Regions from separate parts of the Methylobacterium synurae genome, predicted to be linked through region 1. Evidence: predicted binding sites of a transcription regulator. Region 1 holds the regulator's gene; the other holds the start of a gene.
What was found. The regulator LexA, encoded in region 1, represses DNA repair genes until DNA is damaged. The targets are predictions, from matches to a motif close to TGTTCNNNNTGTGTTCNG.
Positions count from the first base shown of each region.

Region 2: the regulator LexA is predicted to act here: its motif matches at 2,057-2,074, upstream of HBB12_RS00575 (LexA family protein).

Region 1 is NZ_JAAQRC020000001.1:5,259,436-5,262,854, forward strand. Features, by position in the region: gene uvrB (excinuclease ABC subunit UvrB) at 1-1,223, shown strand, start outside; gene lexA (transcriptional repressor LexA) at 1,443-2,180, shown strand; gene HBB12_RS24115 (NCS2 family permease) at 2,410-3,419, opposite strand, start outside.
Region 2 is NZ_JAAQRC020000001.1:112,592-116,010, reverse strand. Features, by position in the region: gene HBB12_RS00580 (SIR2 family protein) at 525-1,661, shown strand; gene HBB12_RS00575 (LexA family protein) at 2,091-2,555, shown strand; gene HBB12_RS00570 (Y-family DNA polymerase) at 2,552-3,419, shown strand, end outside.

The DNA.
Region 1 (3,419 bases):
GCATGTACCGGGGCGACTTCCGCCGCAAGGCGACGCTCGCCGAGTACGGCTTCCGGCTGCCCTCCTGCCTCGACAACCGACCCTTGCGGTTCGAGGAATGGGACGCGATGCGCCCGCAATCGATCCACGTCTCGGCGACGCCGGCGAAGTGGGAGCTGGAACAGACCGGCGGCGTCTTCGCCGAGCAGGTCATCCGCCCGACCGGCCTCGTCGATCCGGTGATCGAGGTACGCCCGGCCCGCTCGCAGGTCGACGACCTGCTCGGCGAGGTGAAGGAGGTGGCGGCCGCCGGCTACCGCACGCTGGTGACGACGCTGACCAAGCGCATGGCCGAGGACCTGACCGAGTACCTGCACGAGAACGGCGTGCGGGTGCGCTACATGCATTCCGACATCGACACGCTGGAGCGGATCGAGATCATCCGCGACCTGCGGCTCGGCGCCTTCGACGTTCTGATCGGCATCAACCTCCTGCGCGAGGGCCTCGACATCCCGGAATGCGCCCTCGTCGGCATCCTCGACGCCGACAAGGAAGGCTTCCTGCGCTCCGAGACCTCGCTGATCCAGACCATCGGGCGGGCCGCCCGCAACGCCGACGCCCGCTGCATCCTCTACGCCGACCACATCACCGGCTCGATGGAGCGGGCGATGGCCGAGACCGAGCGCCGGCGCAAGAAGCAGCTCGCCTATAACGAGGAGCACGGCATCACGCCCCAGAGCGTGAAGCGCAACATCTCCGACATCCTGGAGAGCGTCTACGAGCGCGACCACGTCCAGGTCGATACGGGGCTGGCGAAATCCGCCGTCACGGTCGGCCACAACCTCAAGGCGGTGATGGCCGACCTCGAGAAAAGGATGCGGGCGGCCGCCGCCGATCTCGACTTCGAGGAGGCAGCGCGCCTGCGCGACGAGCTCAAGCGGCTCCAGGCGACCGAGCTCGCCATCGCCGACGACCCGATGGCCGAGCAGGCCGATGTCGAGCGCGAGGCCGGCCGCTTCGGCGCCAAGCGCAAGCGCCGGGGTGCGGAACCGCTCGGCTACGGTCCGGGCGGCAAGGGCGTCTCGGACGAAGGCACCCGCATCCGCCAGCCCGACCTCGACGACATGGGCCCGGGCACCGACCGCGAGGTGCCGTTCACCTACGCCGAGCGCCCGACCGGCCGCTCGACGCAAGGGTTTCCTGGTCAGAAGCCGAAATACAAGGGCCGCAAGGGGCGGGGCTGAGGCGCAGGCTCGGACCGGCGCGGCGGACAGTCCCGCGCCGGTCGAACACCGCGCGGAACGTGCCTCATCGTCCGATCGACCCGTGACATCCCCGTCTATCACCCCGGTTGCTGCGCCCTCGCGCCGCTTTTTCGAAGCCGCTTGCGGAACACTTGCGGAACGCTTACCATGTTCGCGATTTGTTTCCGGAGCGCGGCAGCGCGGGGATGAGAGTGTCACATGCTCACGCGTAAGCAGTTGGACCTGCTCCGCTTCATTCAGCAGAGAATGCGCGAGACGGGCGTGCCCCCGTCCTTCGACGAGATGAAGGACGCCCTCGATCTCAAGTCGAAATCGGGCATCCACCGCCTGATCACGGCCCTGGAGGAGCGGGGCTTCCTGCGCCGCCTGCCGAACCGGGCCCGGGCGATCGAGGTGATCCGCCTGCCCGACACGGTGACGGGACCGGCGCCGGTCGCGGCCACGGCCGAGGTGGTGCGGTTCAATCCCAGCGTGGTCGAGGGCGGGCGCGCTCACGAGCCGAAGCGGCAGGCCGGTATCCCCGCGATGGCGACGGCGTCGGACGAGAACGGCCAGTCGGTCAGCGTGCCGGTGATGGGCCGGATCGCCGCCGGTACGCCGATCTCGGCGATCCAGAGCCAGAGCCGCACGGTGGCGATGTCGCCGGACTTCCTGGCGAGCGGCGAGCATTACGCCCTGGAGGTGCGCGGCGACTCGATGATCGAGGCCGGCATCCTCGACGGCGACCTCGTGGTGATCCGCCGCCAGGAAACCGCCAATACCGGCGACATCATCGTGGCGCTGATCGACGACGAGGAGGCCACGCTCAAGCGCCTGCGCCGCCGCGGCTCCTCGATCGCGCTCGAGGCCGCGAACCCGGCCTACGAGACCCGCGTGCTCGGGCCCGACCGGGTGCGGATCCAGGGCCGGCTGGTGAGCCTGGTCCGGAAGTACTGAAGGGGCTTTCAGTCAAGCGCGGGAACCCTCCCCCCCTCTGCGGGGGAGGGTGGCGAACGGAGTGAGCGCAGCGGGACGAAGTCCCGCCGAGAGGGGCAGCGCGACGCTGATCCAGGTGGCGTCCGTCACTATGGTCGCGACCTCTCCGGAAGCGTGGTTCCCCTCTCCCGGCCTGCTCCGCAGGCCACCCTCCCCCGCAGAGGGGGGAGGGTTCAGGGCGTCGCGCTCGTCAGTGCGCGCTGCCGGTCGCCACGAACTTGAACAGGAACACCGCGGCGATCACCCACACCACCGGCTTCACGTCCCGGAACCGCCCGGTGAGCAGCTTGATCACCGCGTAGGTGATGAAGCCGAAGGCGACGCCGTTGGCGATCGAGTAGGTGAAGGGCATCAGCAGCGCCGTGACGCAGGCCGGCAGCACCTCGGTCAGGTCGTCCCAGTCGAGATCGACCAGCTCGTGCAGCATCAGGCAGGCGACGTAGAACAGGGCCGGCGCCGTGGCATAGGCCGGGACCGAGCCGGCGAGGGGCGCGAAGAACAGGCAGGCCAGGAACAAAACCGCCACCGTGGCGGCGGTGAGCCCGGTGCGCCCGCCCTCCTCGACGCCGGACGCGCTCTCGAGATAGGCGGTCGTGCTCGACGTGCCGAGCAGCGAGCCGACGAAGATCGACGAGGAATCCGCCATCAACGCCTTGTCGAGGCGCTCCATCTTGCCCTCGGTCAGCAGCCCCGCCCGGTTGGCGACGCCCATCAGCGTGCCGGTGGCATCGAACAATTCGACGAGGAAGAACACCAGGATCACGTTGAGCAGGCCGCCCGACAGCGCGCCCTTGATGTCGAGGGCGAACAGGGTCGGGGCGATCGAGGGCGGCAGCGAGGCCACACCCTGGAAGGTGTTGTCGGCGACGATGAAGCTCAACGCCGTCACGGTCAGGATGCCGGCAAGCAGCGCGCCGCGCACCTTGCGCACCGAGAGCACCGCGACGATCAGGAAGCCCAGCACCGCCAGCACCGTGCTCGGCTTGTGCAGGTCGCCCAGCGTCACGAAGGTCGCGGGGCTCGCCGTCACCACGCCGGCGCTCTTCAGCGCGATGATCGCGAGGAAGAGCCCGATGCCGACCGTGATCGCGATGCGCATCGAGCGGGGAATGCCCTCGACGATGATCCGTCGCAGCCCCGTCAGCGTGACGACCATGAAGCACAGGCCGGAGATGAACACCGCGCCCAACGCCGCCTGCC
Region 2 (3,419 bases), 5.1 Mb from region 1:
TTACAAATCTAAAACTCTTTGCTTGCCTGACTAGGGCAAAGCGCGCGAAACGTCTCTATCGCAATGGGATAACCCGAGACGCTTGATCAGTCGAGAATTTTTCCATCTTCAAAAATCCTATAAGATCCAGAGACGTCATCAGAGGCCTTTGCCAACCCAGCAAATTCATATGTTCCGCCGTTAAAAATTGTAAATGAGCCTATCTTGCAGTTTCCAGCAATCTGAGCGCTTAAGCGCGTTTCCAGCAAGGCATCGTCTATGCATTTTCTTGGGCTATTTTTAATATAATCTGTACAGTAGCCCTCGGCAAGGTGCCGTTACGGGAGGTCTTACGCTCCACCTTCATTAACTACACGAGCACCCCGCGCCCAGCAAAGCGGCGGCGGTTTCGTACGTGCGCTGTCGGCGCGGCGCAGTGATGCAGCGACGCCCGGCAACAAAGCGCGCACGAATTAGTTGGTGGGGACTGTTACTGATGATGTCCAGACACGGATCTCGCTAGATGTGTCATCAGATAGCCAGCATTGCCCATCTCGCAGACTGCGCTATCATGGTTCTGGCTTGGGCGCCGTGCAGCTAGGGGGATTATAATGATAAACAGAAAGATTGTCTTTGTGATTGGAGCGGGCTCAGGCTTTGACATCAACATGCCACTAGGCACGAAACTAGCCGAAAATATATCAAAATTGACGGCAGTTAAGAACGGCGCCTATGGCATGCCAGAGCCATGCGATCAGAAATTTTCTGATATGCTTCGATACTATGCTCATAATAACGATGACATGGAAGACCCGGACGCAATCGAAAAATACTATAAAATTTCTAGTGATATTAGTCTCGGGATCAATCTTGCTAAATCAATTGATGACTTTGTAAATACTCATCAACAAAACAAAAAACTGGTCGCTGTGGCCAAGATAGCAATCGCAGAATGTATTCTTAACGCAGAAAGAAATTGCTTACTGTATAATGAGTTCAACGGAAGGCAATTTGTCGATTTTTCCCAAACGAAACGCACATGGTACAGTAGTTTGTTCTCTACCTTGGCGCATGGCGTGCCATCTTCAAACATGGCAGACGCATTCAAGTACATAACTTTTATAAACTTCAATTATGATAGATGTCTGGAATTCTTTCTAACAAATGCACTTCGGCAATATTTTTTATGCGACAATGAATATGCCAATAATGTCGTCAAAAATATAAAGATACTGCATCCATACGGACAAGTTGGCTTCTTGCCTGGCTCCGCAGGTACTAGGAATATTATAAAGTTTGGAGGAAGTGACGACTATCCACACAATTCAGTCAAAGCAGCAAATGAAATAATAACTTACACGGAGAACATACAAGATGGAAATTTGCGGTCGGAAATTCTTGAGGCGATATCTGGTGCGCAGAGCATCGTGTTTCTCGGGTTCGGATTTCATGATCAAAATATCAAGATATTGACACCGCCACCCTCCCAAATTGTCTTCAACAAGCAGATATTCGCTACTGCGATGGGAATTTCAAAACCAAACGCAAAGGTTTTGATGCATAATCTAAGAACGATGTGTTTACCGCCCAACTCTGGAGCGCAATCCGATAATGCAATTTTCCTAGAAAGAGAGTTAGATTGCACTGGCCTGCTTTCCGATTATGATCTTGTGCTGAAGTGATGGCGAGACCTTATCACTTCGCCCTGCAGCGGACAAACACGAGCGTCTGGCGTCCGCCCTAAAAGTGGGTAGAACGCATCTCAGGGACTATGCCGCCCTGCGACGTGGGGATCAGGCGGGCCGTGTAGGCGAAGCGCGCCCCACCGCCGATCACGCGACATTGCCGCCCGGCGTCAGCTGCCCTGACAGGTCATCCGCAGATTGATGATGCTGTGCGCGCGATGGGATGGGGCGCAGCTTCTCCAAGGCCCGAGGCATGCTCGGGCTCGCCCGCATCCGGCGGAGCTCGCATATCGACGCCATCGCGACCATCGCCCTCTCACAATCACCTGATCGAGCCGTCCCTGCTCACCGCGGGTCCAAGCTCGGCCTTGACCGGGAACCACAGGCCTGTTTGTTCTCTTTTTGTTCTGAAGCGGAGAGCGCCAAGTGGGTTTCTACCGGGTCGGCGAGGAGGCAGCAGATGGCACCGGGCTCGTCCGCGTGCCGTTCATGCGGACGACCCTGTGCGCGGGCTTCCCGAGCCCCGCTGAGGATTTCATCGAGGGCGCGCTGGAACTGCCGCGCTGGCTGGTCCCCAATCCTCCTGCCACGTTCATCTGGCGCGTGAGGGGCTGGTGCATGAAGGGCGCCGGCATCCACGACGAGGATCTGGCCGTGGTGGATCGGTCGCTGTCACCCACCTCCGGCGCTGTCGTGGTGGCTGTGGTGAACGGCGAGATGAGTATCAAACGGTTGTTGATGACGGGCAACCGGCTCAGCCTCACGTTCGACAATCCCGATATGGATCAGGAGTTCGCCCTGGAGGACCTGGAGGAGGGGCTGCTCTGGGGCGTGCTGCTATTCTCGGTGCGCTGGCACCATGTGAAGGCCCGCTCGGGTGTTGTGCGATGAGCCGAGCCCTGGCGCTGATCGACGGCAACAGCTTTTACTGCTCCTGTGAGCGCGTGTTCGACCCCAAGCTCTCCGGCGTGCCGGTGATCGTGCTGTCCAATAACGACGGCTGCGCCATCGCCCGCACCGCCGAAGCTAAGGCCCTCGGCATCCGCATGGGTGAACCCTACTTCAAAATCCGCGACCTGTGCCGGCGGCAGCGGGTGCGCGTCTTCAGCAGCAACTACGCCCTGTATGGCGACATGAGCGCCCGCGCCAACACGGTGTACCGGCAGTTCGCGCGGGACGTGGAGGTGTACTCCATCGATGAGAGCTTTCTCGACCTCTCCGATGTGCGGGAACGCGACCGGGTGGCGCTGGCTCGGGATCTCCGCTCCACCGTGCGTCGATGGACCGGGCTTCCAACCTGCGTGGGTATCGGCCCTACCAAGACCCTCGCCAAGCTGGCCAACCACATCGCCAAATCGATCCCAGAGCTTGGCGGCGTGTGCGATCTCTCCGACGAGGCGGAGCGCGCAGCGTGGATGGTGGGGATCTCGGTAGGGGAGGTATGGGGCATCGGGCGTGCCTCTCTGGCCCGGCTCACGGCGATGGGCGTGGATACGGTGGCCGACCTGCGCGACCTCGATCCCCGGCCGGCGCGGGCCTCGCTCACCGTAGTGGGGGAGCGCATCATCCACGAGCTGCGAGGGCGGTCGTGCCTGCCTCTGGAGATCGTGCCGGCCCGGCGCAAGGGCTGCGCGGTGACCCGTAGCTTCTCCACCCGGATCACCCAGCGGGATGTGCTGGAGCAGGCCGTTGCCGCCCACGCGACGCGCCTCGGCGAGAAGCTGCGGCGGGATGGGCTCGCCGTGTCGGCGGTCA